3 regions of the Paenibacillus terrisolis genome follow, and region 3 is predicted to be linked to each of the others. Evidence: riboswitches for the same ligand, from Rfam matches in the RefSeq annotation. Region 3 holds a riboswitch; each other region holds the start of a gene.
What was found. Region 3 has a riboswitch for glycine ahead of ACI48K_RS17640 (amino acid permease). Riboswitches for the same ligand answer to the same signal wherever they lie in the genome.
Positions count from the first base shown of each region.

Region 1: it holds a riboswitch for glycine, as region 3 does, so the genes downstream of both, sdaAB (L-serine ammonia-lyase, iron-sulfur-dependent subunit beta) here and ACI48K_RS17640 (amino acid permease) in region 3, are expected to answer to the same signal.
Region 2: it holds a riboswitch for glycine, as region 3 does, so the genes downstream of both, gcvT (glycine cleavage system aminomethyltransferase GcvT) here and ACI48K_RS17640 (amino acid permease) in region 3, are expected to answer to the same signal.

Region 1 covers NZ_JBKFGG010000001.1:300,435-305,293, reverse strand. Annotated here, with positions in the region: gene ACI48K_RS01410 (S8 family serine peptidase) at 1-1,972, opposite strand, end outside; glycine riboswitch at 2,543-2,653, shown strand; gene sdaAB (L-serine ammonia-lyase, iron-sulfur-dependent subunit beta) at 2,863-3,528, shown strand; gene sdaAA (L-serine ammonia-lyase, iron-sulfur-dependent, subunit alpha) at 3,587-4,468, shown strand.
Region 2 covers NZ_JBKFGG010000012.1:76,224-81,082, forward strand. Annotated here, with positions in the region: gene gcvPA (aminomethyl-transferring glycine dehydrogenase subunit GcvPA) at 1-87, opposite strand, end outside; gene gcvT (glycine cleavage system aminomethyltransferase GcvT) at 91-1,239, opposite strand; glycine riboswitch at 1,359-1,487, opposite strand; glycine riboswitch at 1,491-1,606, opposite strand; gene gcvH (glycine cleavage system protein GcvH) at 1,807-2,202, shown strand; gene mtnB (methylthioribulose 1-phosphate dehydratase) at 2,260-2,934, opposite strand; gene proC (pyrroline-5-carboxylate reductase) at 2,971-3,831, opposite strand; gene ACI48K_RS12575 (glutamate-5-semialdehyde dehydrogenase) at 3,853-4,859, opposite strand, start outside.
Region 3 covers NZ_JBKFGG010000022.1:59,905-64,763, forward strand. Annotated here, with positions in the region: gene ACI48K_RS17630 (histidine kinase N-terminal 7TM domain-containing diguanylate cyclase) at 1-1,291, shown strand, start outside; gene ACI48K_RS17635 (LbetaH domain-containing protein) at 1,323-1,988, shown strand; glycine riboswitch at 2,121-2,200, shown strand; gene ACI48K_RS17640 (amino acid permease) at 2,348-3,724, shown strand; gene ACI48K_RS17645 (pyridoxamine 5'-phosphate oxidase family protein) at 3,890-4,375, shown strand; gene ACI48K_RS17650 (CPBP family intramembrane glutamic endopeptidase) at 4,435-4,859, shown strand, end outside.

The DNA.
Region 1 (4,859 bases), on a different contig from region 3:
TGTTGCCGTAATCATTGACGCGGATGTAATATTCAAGGCCCGCGGTGCCAAGCAGGAACGCCGGGACGGTCGTTTCATAAATACCGTCTTTGCTTGTTCCCGAGGTGCGCGTCGCCGGGAGATACAAATAATGGCCGGTGCCTTTTTCTTTGGCGTAGAACTCAACGCTGGTTACGGCGACATTGTCGGTAACATGCGCGGTGAGCGGCACGTCAAAGCCTTGGTATACCACCGTAGGAGGCGTATGCTCAATAACCGGTTCTTCAAAATCGTCCCCGGCCGTCACGACCCTGCCGGATACGGTGCCGATTCCTTCAAGCACGGAACCGACGGCGTCGAGCGCGTTGATAATGCCGTAGCCGTAGCCGTTATTCGGCGATTCCGGATAAGTGCTGTCGGTTCGCGGCGTCGCCGTGCGGGTGATGATCTCTTCCAGCTGATCCACGGTCAGCGAATGGTTGGCCTGCAACAGGAGCGCGGCAAGCGCCGTCGTATGCGGGCCGGCCATCGAAGTGCCGTTCCAGCCGCCTTCGTATACCCCGCCCGGAACGGAAGAACGGATATTCACGCCCGGCGCGGATACCTCCGGCTTGATTTCGCCGTAAGGGGAAGGACCCAGCAAGGAGAAATCGGCCAGATTGCGGTTGATGTCCGTGGCTCCCGTAGCGAAAGCTTCCGGGTAGTTGGCCGGATTGGCTACCGAGCCCGGACCGCCGGGATTGTCTTCATCTACGTTGCCTGCGGAGAATTCGGGGAAGATTTGCGCAGCCCGCCAAGCTTGTACGATCGGCCGGAACCATTCGTCGATGCCCGGACCGCCGCCCCATGAGTTGTTGACGACATCGGGAGCAAGCTCCGGATGGAGGTTGCCGTCCTCATCCTCCGGCGCGAGCAGCCATTGCCCGCCATCAAGGATGATGGCGTCGGTCGTCGACGGGTTGAAGATGCGTACCGCAATCCACTTTGCCCCCGGCGCAACCCCGACTTGGTTCGAGCCGTCGGGTTCCGAACCGACCATGGTTCCCATGGTGTGCGTACCGTGGCCATGGGAGTCGGTCGGCAGCGACGCATGGCTATGCGGATCATACCAGCTTAGTTCGGGATCGACGATATTTCCTGATGCGTCCAGCCCGCGCCATTTTTGCCGAAGCGCCGGGTGGGTATAATCAACGCCCGTATCGAGGTTGGCGACCACGATCCCGGTACCGTCAATGCCCTTGGCCCAAACTTCGGGCGCGTTGATCTGAGCGATGTTCCACTCGACGCTGCTTGGTTTCACTGCGCCGGGAGCTGTTGCAGCCGAATCTTTTGCATCCGGCTTGTCTACGGCTGGTCCGGTTGCCGGTTCTACCGCCGGAGCGGCAGGCGTTTTGGCCTGCGTATCCACAGCCGGTGCTGCTGTCGAAGGTGAAGCCGCGGATTTGTCTACCTCTACTTTTTGCAGGAACCGCTCTTCGTTCGGCAGAATTTTTTCTACCTCAGGCAGTAAAGCGATTTGCTCCAGCACATCTTTTGTACTTGTCACCGCCATGGCATTTACGATAAAGTAGCTTTTGTAGTCTTTTACCTCGCCGGCTTTTTGCGCTTTTTGCAGGAAGCTGTCCAGAGAGAATTGTGTGCGTGACGCTGTCTCGCGCAGCGCGCTGACTACCGAAGTCCGCGCCGAAAGTTTGGCGGCCGAAGGAGTGGCTTTTTGCAGAGCGGCTTTTTGCAGAGCCAGTTTGGACACCGCTTCGGTGTCGGTTTGCTCTTTTAACTTGACGAGATAAGTAACGTAATCATCCTGTTTGAACTGCGCGTTCAGTTTGGCGTCGATTTTCGCCTCGGCCAATTGAGGGGAGCTGGTTTTCAGGTTGATTTTGCCTGAGGCGCCAGCGCTGTCGGCGGCGAAGGCTGTGGGCACGGTAGTAAGCATCAGAAGGATGGCCATACTTAGCGAAAATTGTTTGCGGAATCCCTTGAGGTTAATCAACTTTTCCACTCCCTTTACTTGGTTTTGTGGTTATTGTCGTATCCTCTTGTGGTGTTACCCGGAAACCTTTTCGTAAGTCCGGGGACGTTTTGGCGAATCGACGGGAAGATTTCGAATCGCTGTGCTTGTTCGCGAATCACCTCCTTTCAGGGGGAAGGTTTCTGACATCTTATAAGTGAATGTTGAGTAACGGATGACGGTCATGCCGATAAGGCCGGCGGAGGTTCGAAGTGATGAAGATCGTTGGTATGAAAGGTGGCTCGTCAGAACGAGATGTAGTGGAAGGTCGATGGTTCATGTTGGAAATCTCCGATGATGTTCAGGAAAGCTGACATGATGCAAGAAGTAAATTCCAGCATCCCTAATTTTAGGTAAATAATGGTTTGTTATGGACAGTATAATATCGCAAAAAAATATGCACAAGTAGCAATTTATAAAAAATACGCATATTTTCATAAGAAAATGGGAAGAAAATACTAATTTCGGGGTTGAAATGAACAAAAACCTGTGTCAGATATATTGACATAAACATTTTTTCATTTTACATTTATGACAAACTTACATTTGCGAATGACGATCATGGGAGAGCCCGTCCCTTCCCGGGGCGGCACCGAAGGAGCAAACCCGCCGATGCTGCAAATCGGCAATGAATCTCTCAGGTACAAGGACCATGATCCGACGCCACTCTGGAGAGAGCGTTTCAGCCACCAAAGGGGTACATGTCCGGATAGGCGGGGCATTAAACTTTCAGGTAACGGGGACAGAGAAAGGGCAGCGAGCCTTTTCCTGTCCTTTTCTTTGCTTACGAAAGGGCGCTTTGGCTGCGAGTTGTGGCAATACTTAAGAAATAAAGCGATTTGTGGAATAATAGCAAGCGGGAGAGATCAAAGATGAGATTTAAAAATGTGTTTTCCATTATCGGGCCGGCCATGATTGGTCCTTCCAGCTCCCATACGGCGGGGGCGGCCAGAATCGGACGCTTTGCGCGGCAATTGCTGGGGGAGATGCCTCAAGAAGCGGATATTTGCTTTTATGGTTCTTTTGCCGAAACTTATAAAGGGCATGGTACGGATTTGGCCATCGTTGGCGGCATCATGGACTACAAAACGGATGACGAGCGCATTCGCGTTTCGATCGACATGGCGGAGGCCGAGGGCTTGCAAATTCGCTTCTCAACCGGAGTGGCGCCGGGAGTGCATCCGAATACCGTGAAAATTACGCTGTCGGCCGGCGGCCGGAAAATCGAAGTGACGGGAGCCTCCATAGGCGGTGGTACCATTGTCATCCGGAATATCAACGGATTCGAAGTCAAATGCTCGGGAGAATTGCCGACGCTGGTCATCGCCCATGCCGACCGCCAGGGCGTTCTGGCCGGTATCACGGCCTTGTTCAGCAAAGGGAATGCGAACATCGGCTATATTATTACCGACCGGAAAGGAAGAACGGCCGAGGCGCTGACGGTGGTCGAGGCGGACAATGCCATCCCCGCGGATTTAATCGAAGCTATCGAGGCACTGCCCCATGTGAGCCGGGTTTCTCCCATCAATCTGACGTAATTCCGAAGGATTACCGGACAAAGAACTTCCATAAAAATGACATAAGGAGCGGTTCATCATGCGTTTTCGCAATTTGCAGGAGCTCATTGAATTGTGCGCCAAGGAGAACAAAACCATTTCGCGGATCATGCTGCAGGATCAAGCCGAGGAGAGCGGACAATCGGAAGCGGAAATCATGGCCGCGATGACGGAATATTACCAAATCATGAAATCGGCCGTGCATAAAGGGCTCACCGAAAATATCACCTCGACGAGCGGACTGACGGGCGGCGATGCGAAAAAAGTGGAGGAATATCGCCATAGCAGCGAGCCATCGGCGGGCGATATCGCTTGTCAGGCCATGGCTTACGCGCTGGCCGTCTCAGAGGTCAACGCTTCGATGGGCCGTATCGTAGCTACGCCAACGGCCGGCTCTTGCGGCATCATTCCGGGGGTGTTCGTCAGCGCGCAGGAACGGTTTGGCTGGGACGACGAATATCTGGTGCGCGGGCTGTTTTGCGCGGGAGCGATCGGGTACGTCATCGCCAACAATTCGTTTATCTCCGGAGCGGAAGGGGGCTGCCAGGCGGAAATCGGTTCTGCGATCGGCATGGCCGCCGGAGCGATGGTCGAGCTGCGCGGAGGAACGCCGGAGCAGGCCGTGCATGCGGTCGGGCTGGCCCTCAAGAACACGCTGGGCTTGATCTGCGATCCGGTCGGCGGTTTGGTTGAAATTCCGTGCATCGTACGCAACGGCTTCGGTGCAGTTAACGCGCTCGCGGCGTCCGATATGGCGCTCGCCGGCGTGCGCAGCGCGATCCCGTCCGACGAAGTGATCGACGTGATGCTCGAGGTAGGCTCGGCGATGCCAAGCCAGCATCGGGAGACCGCTCAAGGCGGCCTGGCCCAAACGCCAACGGGCCGCAAAATCATGAAAGAGCTGCGGGACCGCAAGAAATAGGATTCGTGAATAATGGCCCAATCCGAAAGTGGTGCTTAACTGGAAGATGCAGCGAACGTCAACCTTCTAACGAATCGAAATGCCGTTATTTCGGTGAAATCGTGTACTTTAGGAATGTAACGGACCGCACAGTCCTTATTTGACCTCAAAACGCGCATTTGGGGCTGTTTTGGGACAAATAAGGCTTCCTGGGTCCGTTAGAACTTAAATTTCTGCCTTTGGAGGCAAATAAGTGCGCTACAGTTCGTTAGACGAAACAGGACGACGCTTCTTCATTGATCAGTCGTCGAGTCTGATTTCTAGGCTGAGCCTAATTATTGAACAAATTAAATTCGAGCTGCCGAGAAAGCTTCGGCGGCTTTTTTTGCGCGCTTTCAAAAAATAAGTGGAA
Region 2 (4,859 bases), on a different contig from region 3:
AAACAGCTCCTCCACGGATTCCACGCCGATCACGTCCAGCATTTCGCGGCGGTCTTGTTCGGTTAATGGCAAATAACGATGGCTCATCGATTAGTTCTCTCCTTTCGAGGACGGGGAATGCGAAGCCGAAGGACGGCGGTAAAAAGGAATCGGCACGACCTTGGCCTGCAGGCGCTTGCCGCGGATTTCCACTTCCAGCGGCGTATCGATTGCGGCATACGCGCTGTCTACGAGCGCAAGCCCCAGATTTCGTTTTTGCGTCGGCGATTGGGTTCCGGTTGTCACTTCTCCAATCGGGGACTCCCCATGGGGCGCAAACACCGGATAATGGGTGCGGGGAATGCCGCGATCGATCAGCTCAAGTCCGACCAGACGGCGGGGAATACCGTTTTGCCGCTGCGCTTCAAGCGCCTCGCGCCCTAGAAAATATCCTTTGTTCAGCTTCACGAACCGGGTTACGCCGGCTTCCAGCGGGGAAATCGACTTCGACAGCTCCTGTCCGTACAGCGGAAGGCAGGCTTCGAAACGCAATGTGTCTCTCGCGCCGAGCCCCACCGGAATCAAACCCATGGGCTCCCCGGCCCGCATCACGATATCCCATAACGCAGGGGCATCGGTTGCAGCCGCGTACAGTTCAAAACCATCTTCGCCGGTATAGCCGGTGCGTGACAGCAGCACCTTGATGCCGCCTACATTCGCCTCGGGCAGAAAACGGAAGGGGCCAATGCTCGCAAGTTCTGCCGCTCCTTCATAAACCGAGGACAGGATTTGCAGAGCCAGGGGGCCCTGCAGCGCGAGCAGTGCCGTGGCATCGGATGCATTGCGCAAGGTCACGCCGGAAGAGGGGAGGTGCCGCTGCAGCCAATCCCAGTCTTTGCCGATATTCGAGGCATTCACGACCAGCATGAACTTGTTTTCGGCCAGTTTGTAAACAAGCAAATCGTCCACAACGCCGCCGTCAGGATAGCACATCAGCGTATACTGGGCTTTGCCGGGTTCCAACGCCGTTACGTCGTTGGTCGTCATTTTTTGCAGAAAGCTTTCGGCTTCCGGGCCTTCGGCCCAAAATTCCCCCATATGCGAAACGTCGAACAATCCCGCGCGCTCTCGGACCGCTTCGTGTTCTTTTTGAATCCCGCTGAACTGCACCGGCAGCTCCCAACCGCCAAAATCAATGCATCTTGCATCCGGGTATTTAGCGTACGTTTCATAAAGCGGCGTTCTGAGCAGATCGGTCATCATCATCACCTCAAATGAGCCTTGAATCGGCCGTATTTTCGATTTTTGAGCATAAAAAAACAGGCCAAAGAAATCTCATGCCCCATAAGCCAAAAAGAAGGCATGCGGATTTGCTTCGGCTCTGTCCTTTGTACCTGAGAGTTACCCTGCACGCGTCTTGGCATGGCCGCCAGTATGGCAACCGAATCCGCAATTGCAGGTATCCCCTTGGGTGATCCGCCGGTTATTCACACGGATTCTCTCCAGAGATGCGTCCGGCAGAAGTCCTTTTGCCTGAGAGATTCACCGCCAATAAGACGGCTTGCTCCTTCGGCGTTACTTGCGTATCGGCTGCGGCCGATACCGTAATCTCTCCTTCTGCCCTCAACCGCTGATTACACATCCATTAATACCTAAAACCAGGCCTTGTGTCAATAAAGTTATCATAAAAATTTTTATTATTTCGGAATAAGCATAAGGATAGCGTTTACATTGGGCCGTTCATATTAATTATGTTAATTATATTGACATGCATGATAGATTTGGAATAATCTGAACGTGAAGATTTGGAAATGAGGAGGAAGTACGGTGGCAAATGAGATCAAGGATCAATTTTGGTACAGCGATGAGCATGAATGGGTGCATGATCTAGGGGACGGAACGGTAAAAATCGGCATCACGGATTTTGCCCAGCATCGTCTCGGAGACATCGTGTTTGTGGAGCTTCCGGACGCAGGGCAGGAAGTGGAAGCCCAGGACGGGATCGGAACCATCGAATCCGTTAAAACGGTGGCCGATTTGTTTACGCCTGTTAGCGGAACCGTGCTGGAAGTGAATGGAGAGCTGGAATCCGCTCCGGAGCTCGTGAACGACGAACCGTACGAGGGCGGCTGGATGGTGCGCATTCGCCTCGCCGAACCGCCGGAAGCGGCTTTCTCCAAATTGCTGGATGCCAAAGGGTACGAGGAGTTTCTGGAAAAATAAGGATGGATTTCATCCAAGTTCAACGCGCTCCAAAAATGATGTAATAACCGATACGGTTCAGTTTCTCCCCGGGAGCAGCAGGGACCGATACATCACCTCAAAAATGAATTCAAAAGACTCCAGGCGGCGTGCCGCTTCCGAGGCGTTCCCTCCCCAGACGAAGATGCCGTGTCCCTGCAAAAGCAGGCCGGGCACGTCCGGATTGAGGGCGGCGGGAATCTGCTTCGCAGTATAGGAAATATCGTCATGATTGGGTAAAATCGGGATGCGGTGCGCCGCATCTTTTTCCCATATTCCCAGTTCTTTGATTTGCTCAATGCCTTGGAGGGGAACATATCCCAGGTCCCCGTAGCGCTCGCTGAGCACGTTGTTGAACACGGTATGTACGTGACAAATTGCGCCGCATCCGGTCATGCGGTATATTTTCGCGTGGACCTGGGTTTCGGCGGGGCAGCCAAGGCCGGTCTTCTCGCACGGAACACCCGAAGCGTCAACGAACAGGAAATCCGCCTCGTTAGCGATCGGAATGGACGGATATCCCTGCTTGTGTGTAACGCTGCCGCCGGATGAAACGGCGAAATGGAAAACGTCCGGCTTGAAACCGCCGACGCGAACGGACAAATTTCCGCTGCCGCCGGGAAACCAGCCGCGAGCGGCAAATTGCTCCTTCACGCTGCGGAGATCGGCAAGTGCGGCGAGCTTCTCTTCCCATGGGATCTTGGCAAATTCCACGCAGGGCGTCCTCCTTTTCGGATAGTTTGAGCCAGCTTACAGCAAAACCTCTTTCACGGCTTCGCCCATTTCACGGGCGCGCTCGGCGCAGCGGATCATCGCGGAGCGGACGTTATCCGAAAATCCTCCGGCGTCCAGCACTTCGATGGCAGCTTGCGTCGAGCCGTTCGGCGACGTGATGTCGGCGCGCAGCTTGGCCGGTTCTTCGCCGGTTTGCGCCATCATCGAGGCCGCGCCAAGCACCGTTTGCACAGTCAACTCCCGGGCATGCTCCGGCGTCAGGCCGCCTTCGATGCCCGTGGCGATCATGGCTTCCATCATATAATAAATATATGCGGGACCACTCCCGGATACAGCCGTTAATATTTCCATTTTTTCCTCAGGGATGACGCTAACCGTTCCAACGGCTTCAAATATGGACATCACCCGGGATATCTGCTCCTCCGATACCTCGTCCGAAAAAGCAACCCCGGTTGCACCGAGGCCGATCGAACTGGATGTGTTGGGCATGGTCCGGGCTACCGGCGCTTTGACGCCGAGCAGGGCCTGCAAGGTATCGATCGATATTCCGGCGATGACGGAAACGACCAGCTGTCCTTCGCGAAGCAAAGGTCCCAGCCCCTTGAGCGTTTGGCCGGCATCCTTCGGTTTCATGGCGAGGACGATGATCGCAGCGTTTTGCAGGTGCCCAAGCTTTTCTTCTTCACGGTTTCCGGTAATGACACCGTAACGCGTGGACAAATACTCCAGCCGTTCCCGGCTGGAGCGATTCAGCATAACGATTTGTTCGGGCGCTGCAACATTTTTGTGAATAAGCCCGCCGACGATGGCTTCGGCCATGGAGCCCGCGCCGTAAAAGCAGATGGAACCTTGTGTTGCGGATGGATTTGAGTTCATGGGTATAGCCTCCTGTTGTTCTTATTTCCGGATTTGTCCGTTGCCTTGGATGATATATTTAGTTGAAGTTAATGCCGGCAATCCCATAGGTCCTCGGGCATGGAGCTTCTGCGTGCTGATGCCGATCTCGGCGCCAAAGCCGAATTCGAATCCGTCCGTAAAACGGGTCGAAGCGTTGTGGTACACGGCGGCCGCGTCGATATCCTGCAGAAATCTTTCGGCATTGCTTCGGTCTTCCGTCACGATGCATTCCGAATGCTTTGTTCCGAATCTACGGATATGGGTCAAAGCTTCGTCGACGTTATGGACGATTTTAATATTCAGAATGTAATCGTTATATTCCGTAGCGTAGTCTTCATCGGTCGCCGGAATGGCCCAAGGGATCAGCGCTTTTGCCGCTTCGCAGCCTCTCAATTCCACGCCGGCGGCTTTGAAACGGTTCGCCAGATCGGCCAGATGCCGGACGGCGAAGTCTTGGTGCACCAGCAGCGTTTCCATGGAATTGCACACCGAAGGCCGTTGAACCTTGGCATTCAGCGAAATTGCCGCAGACATTTCCAGGTCGGCGGACGCGTCAAGATACGTATGGCAAATGCCCGCTCCCGTCTCGATAACCGGTACGGTGGCGTTTTTCACGACGTTTTGAATCAAGGAGCTGCCTCCGCGCGGAATCAATACGTCAAGCAGTCCGTTCAGTTTAAGCATTTCATCGACGGAATCGCGGCTTGGATCCTCGATCAGCTGCACGGCGTCGCGGGGCATTGAAGTCGAATCCAGCGCCTCGTGAATGACCTCCACGATTTTGCGGTTGGAGGACAGAGCGGAGGAACCGCCTCGCAGTACGACGGCATTTCCGGTTTTGAGGCATAGGCCGGCGGCGTCAACCGTCACGTTGGGACGAGCTTCGTAAATGATTCCGATTACGCCCAGCGGTACTCTGCGTTTGACGATATGGAGCCCGTTGGGCCGATCGATTTCCTCAAGGAGCTCTCCGACCGGATCGGGCAGTTCGGCGATTAACCGAAGTC
Region 3 (4,859 bases):
CATATTGTTGAGCTACTTTTTTGCTTCTCTCTATTTTCTGTTTCGGGCGCTTCGTTGTTCCAAAACGTTATTGACGATTAAAAATCAAGTCAAGATCACGTTGTGGGGAATCTTCGTACTGACCGCATTTGCTTGCACCGACCTGCTTCTTAACGTTGTCCTGAGGAAATGGCTGCCTATCATTCCGGGGCTGACTTCCGTGGGGATTTTTCTTTCCGTTCTATTTTTCGCATATGTCATTAAGAGATACAATGTGTTCGATCTGGTCTCCATCGCTCATGAGGACATCATCAATACGATTCCGTATGGAATTCTTGTATTGGACGAGCATGAATCCATTGTTGAAGTCAACAAAGCCTTGCGGTTTTTGAAAGATCTGAATTTAGGCGACCATTTTGATATCGAGGAATTCCTTGGGTCCGTTCGTACGGCCGGCAGCAGCGGGAAGTTTCTGGACCAGTATAAGCATAAAGAGGATACATTTGCTCAAATCGAAATTATCGTCAAGCAAGAAACCGTGCGGCATTTTATCCTGCAAGCTTCGCCAATTGTTGATGCGAACCGGGTGCATATCGGCCGCATCATTACGTTTCAGGATGTTTCCCAGGAGCGGTATCTTGTTCAAGAAATGAATCGGCAGAATGAGCTTCTTCAGGAGCGAAACCGTTCACTGGACAGCATTCGCCACGAATTGTTCGAGGCCAATCAAAAACTGAAGGAAATGGCGCTTACGGATGGTTTGACGAACTGCTACAACCGTCATTATTTAACCCAGCATCTGACGCTTGAGGTTGAGGCAAATATTCGATATCGGACGCCGTTTTCGTTGATTCTCTTCGATATTGATTTCTTTAAAACGATCAATGACCGATATGGACATGTGATCGGAGATGAGGTCCTTTACAGCACCGCTCAAATCGTTAAGCAATCCATCCGCAGTTCTGATATTTTGGCCAGATACGGCGGGGAGGAGTTCATGATTTATCTTCCGGATACGGACCGCCAAACCGCGGAACAATTGGCGGAACAAGTAAGACGGTTGGTGGAATCGAATCTAATTGTAGTGGAACGTGAGGACGAGCCTATTGCGATTACAGTCAGCATGGGGGTTCTGACTATCGAGGATTTCGATGACCAGCCAGTGCCCGACAACCTGGACGGGTATTTAATCAGGCTCCTAGCGGAAGTGGACAGGGCGCTTTATCAAGCCAAGACCAACGGACGCAACCGGATCGAGCTTGCCGATTTTAGGCTGTCGCCTTTCTTTAGCCAACCACATACATTGAATTAAATGTATGGTTGCAAAAGGAGGACCGAGTCATTTGCACGCCTATCCGGAAGGACCCTATAACCACTGGGTCATGTTTATCAGTCCAAATCCAGTTACAAGCTTTAACCCGCAGACGACGGAGCCGCATATTGAAGAAGGGACGTTTGTCGGTCCGTTCTCAAGCGTAATCGGAGATGTTACCGTCAAAGCTAATACTTTTATCGCGCCGAATGTCAGCATCCGCGCCGACGAAGGCACGCCTTTTTATATCGGGGAAGGAAGCAACTTGCAGGACGGAGTCATTCTTCACGGCCTAAAAGACGGCAAAGTTCAGGTTAACGGGAGGCCGTATTCGATTTACATGGATCGTTCCGTCACTGCGGCGCATGGAGCGATTATTCATGGTCCCGTCTTTCTCGGGGAAGGGGTGTTCGTTGGATTTCACTCTCTCGTTTTCCAGGCCATCGTCGGAGAAGGGACTTATATTTCGAACGACGCCATGGTCACAGGAAAGATCGTCATCGGCGATAACCGGTTTGTTCCGCCGGGCGCGATTATCGACACGCAGCAGAAGGCCGATGAATTATCCCCCGTTCCGCCGGATGATAAAGCTTTCGCGAAAGAAGTTCAGCAAGTCAACCGCGAATTTTCGTCCAGCTATCCTCTTATGTTCGGACGGCACCGGTGCTCATGCGGACTTGCCTGCAATCACCTCTGAAGGGCCGCGTTCCATGAATTATTGTTGACAAAGCATGTGACAACGAGTAGTATTGAAAAAAATTAAAGTGACCGTCAACGTTAAAAATTAAATAATAAGCAAGCTATGATTGCTATGGGTCGTACTGTAGCAGGAGCAGCTTCTGGAGAGACCGCGGAGTTCCGCGGCGCCGAAGGGTTCACAATCTCAGGCAAAAGGACAGAAGAGTATTAAATATCTATTTGTTATACGTAACAAAACTTATTTATTATTCTGATGACCGAAGAGATTGGAGCGCATCCAATCTCTTTTTTATTGTCGTTTTTCCTTGTTCATTTTTTCACATAAAATCATAAATTTCGATTAAGGGGGAGTTGGGTTTGGCGCAGCAAGAATTAAAGAGAGATTTGGCAAACCGGCATGTTCAGCTCATTGCTATTGGCGGTACTATCGGGACCGGGTTGTTTTTGGGATCGGGCAAAGCGATATCGCTGGCGGGGCCGTCTATTATTTTCGCTTATCTCATCGTGGGGATCGCCGTCTTTTTTGTGATGCGGGCACTGGGAGAACTTTTGCTATCCAAAGCGGGATATCAATCTTTTACGGACATTGCCGAAGACTATCTTGGTCCGCGGGCCGCGTTTGTCACCGGATGGACCTATTGGTTTTGCTGGATTATGACGGCGATGGCCGATGTGATTGCCGTTGGGGTATACGTCAAATATTGGTTTGACATCCCGCAATGGATCCCTGCAATCGTCTGCTTGGTCATCTTATTGGCTCTCAATCTGCTCACCGTCAAGAACTTCGGAGAATTGGAGTTTTGGTTTGCCTTGATCAAGGTTGTGACGATTCTCGCGCTCATTGCCATTGGGGTCATCTTGCTGGTGATCGGATTCAAAACGGATGCGGGCGCGGTTTCCGTCAAGAATATTTGGGGCCACGGGGGATTGTTTCCAAACGGGATCTCGGGTTTCCTGCTTTCTTTCCAAATGGTCGTATTCGCTTATGTCGGTGTGGAATTGGTAGGCGTATCGGCGGCGGAAACCTCGAATCCGAAGAAAAACATCCCATCGGCGATCAACAAAATTCCGTTAAGAATTTTATTTTTCTACGTAGGCGCGTTGATCGCGTTGCTGTGCATCAACCCTTGGACCCAGCTTAACGCATCGGAAAGTCCTTTCGTTAAAACGTTCAGCTTGGTGGGAATTCCGATTGCCGCAGGTATTATCAACTTTGTCGTCTTGACTTCAGCCGCTTCCGCATGCAACAGCGGGATGTTTTCGACCAGCCGGATTCTTTATAATCTGGGCAAAAACAACCAGGCGCCGTCCCGTTTCGCGAAACTGAATAAAAATCATGTACCGAGCAGCGCGTTGTTGATATCCACGATTGTGCTGTCTGTGGGAGCTCTGCTGAGCAAGCTGATTCCGGAGCAAGCTTTCGGCATCGTGACCACCATCAGCGCCATTTGCTTCATTTGGGTCTGGGGCGTCGTGCTCGTCTGCCATTTGCGGTATAAGAAAACCAAGCCGGAATTACAGGCAAAATCAAAGTTTAAAGCGCCGTTTACGCCGTTTATCAATTATGTGGTCCTCGCGTTGTTTGCCGTCATTCTCGTAATTATGCTGTTCGCTGAGGAAACACGTCCGGCGTTATTGTTGACGCCTCTGTGGTTTATTCTGCTGTTTGCGCTGCATGCAGGCAGAAAAGGGAAGGAAAAGAGCGACAAAGTACCGGTACAGAATCAGCTGTGATCTAAATTGGAAAGGCACCCACCCAGGTGTCTTTCGATTATAATTTTATAAATGATACGATAAGTCTGCCGCGAATGCATCTTGATATCGGAACATATGTTTGGTAAAATATGTATGTTTCTGGAAATTTACAAAATTCTTGTGCGACGATATGGAGGTTAAAGCATGGAACTCGATCTTAATACTGCTTTTCGCATATTGGAAAGAGAAAAACTCCTTTATCTAGCAACATCGAACAATAAATATCCGGATAATTCAGTGGTTTGCTTTGCATATGATGAAAGCTTGCATTTTTATTTTGGAAGTTATTCCGATACTTCAAAATGCAGAAATATTGCAGTAAATCCGTATGTGGCAATATCTGTTGGAACATTGCAAATTCATGGGATTGCCAAGATGGTTCCATATGGCAGTATGGAGTATGGAAATAAGAGAGGAATTTATGATAAACGTTTTCCCCAATATGCTTCAGTATTTGAAAAGACGAACAACGAATTATATGAAATAAGTCCTCTGGTAGTTTGGAACTATAATCCATCGTTAGGAGAAATGAATAGAGATGAACTGATATTTGATTTAGAGTATTATCAATCAATTTCCCCTTATAAATTTCATAAATATGATGAGCGTTCATCGCACGATTCGTTATGATTTTAATCAAGGTTAAAAGGATTATTCATAGAATTGCGTGGGTCATTATTTTGCCGGTTGTGTTATATGCTATCCAACATTTAGTCAACTTTCTTTCTAATGACTACCGGGGGCCGTCAGGATATTTTGTTACGGTTTTTTCCTTGCTGGGAATTGAAGAAGATATTGCTCGATTCATTTTATGGTATATCTTTCAGGTTGCCGTAACTTTCATTGGTTATAAGCTGGTTTTCAAAAAGACGCTTAAGGAATTAGGGTTTAATCTTCAAAATTTAAAAATGGGCATTAGGTACATCTCCTTTTTTTTAATAGCGTTCCCTATCGCTGTGGCCATTTCATGGTTCGCTATTTACAAATGGATCGGAATTGATGCTTTAACAGCAGGAGTGTCAAACGAGTCGATTTTTCATGCCGTTCAGGATATTCTTGCATATGGTTTATTGCCGGGCGTAGGTGAAGAACCCTTATTTAGAGTTTTTGTGAT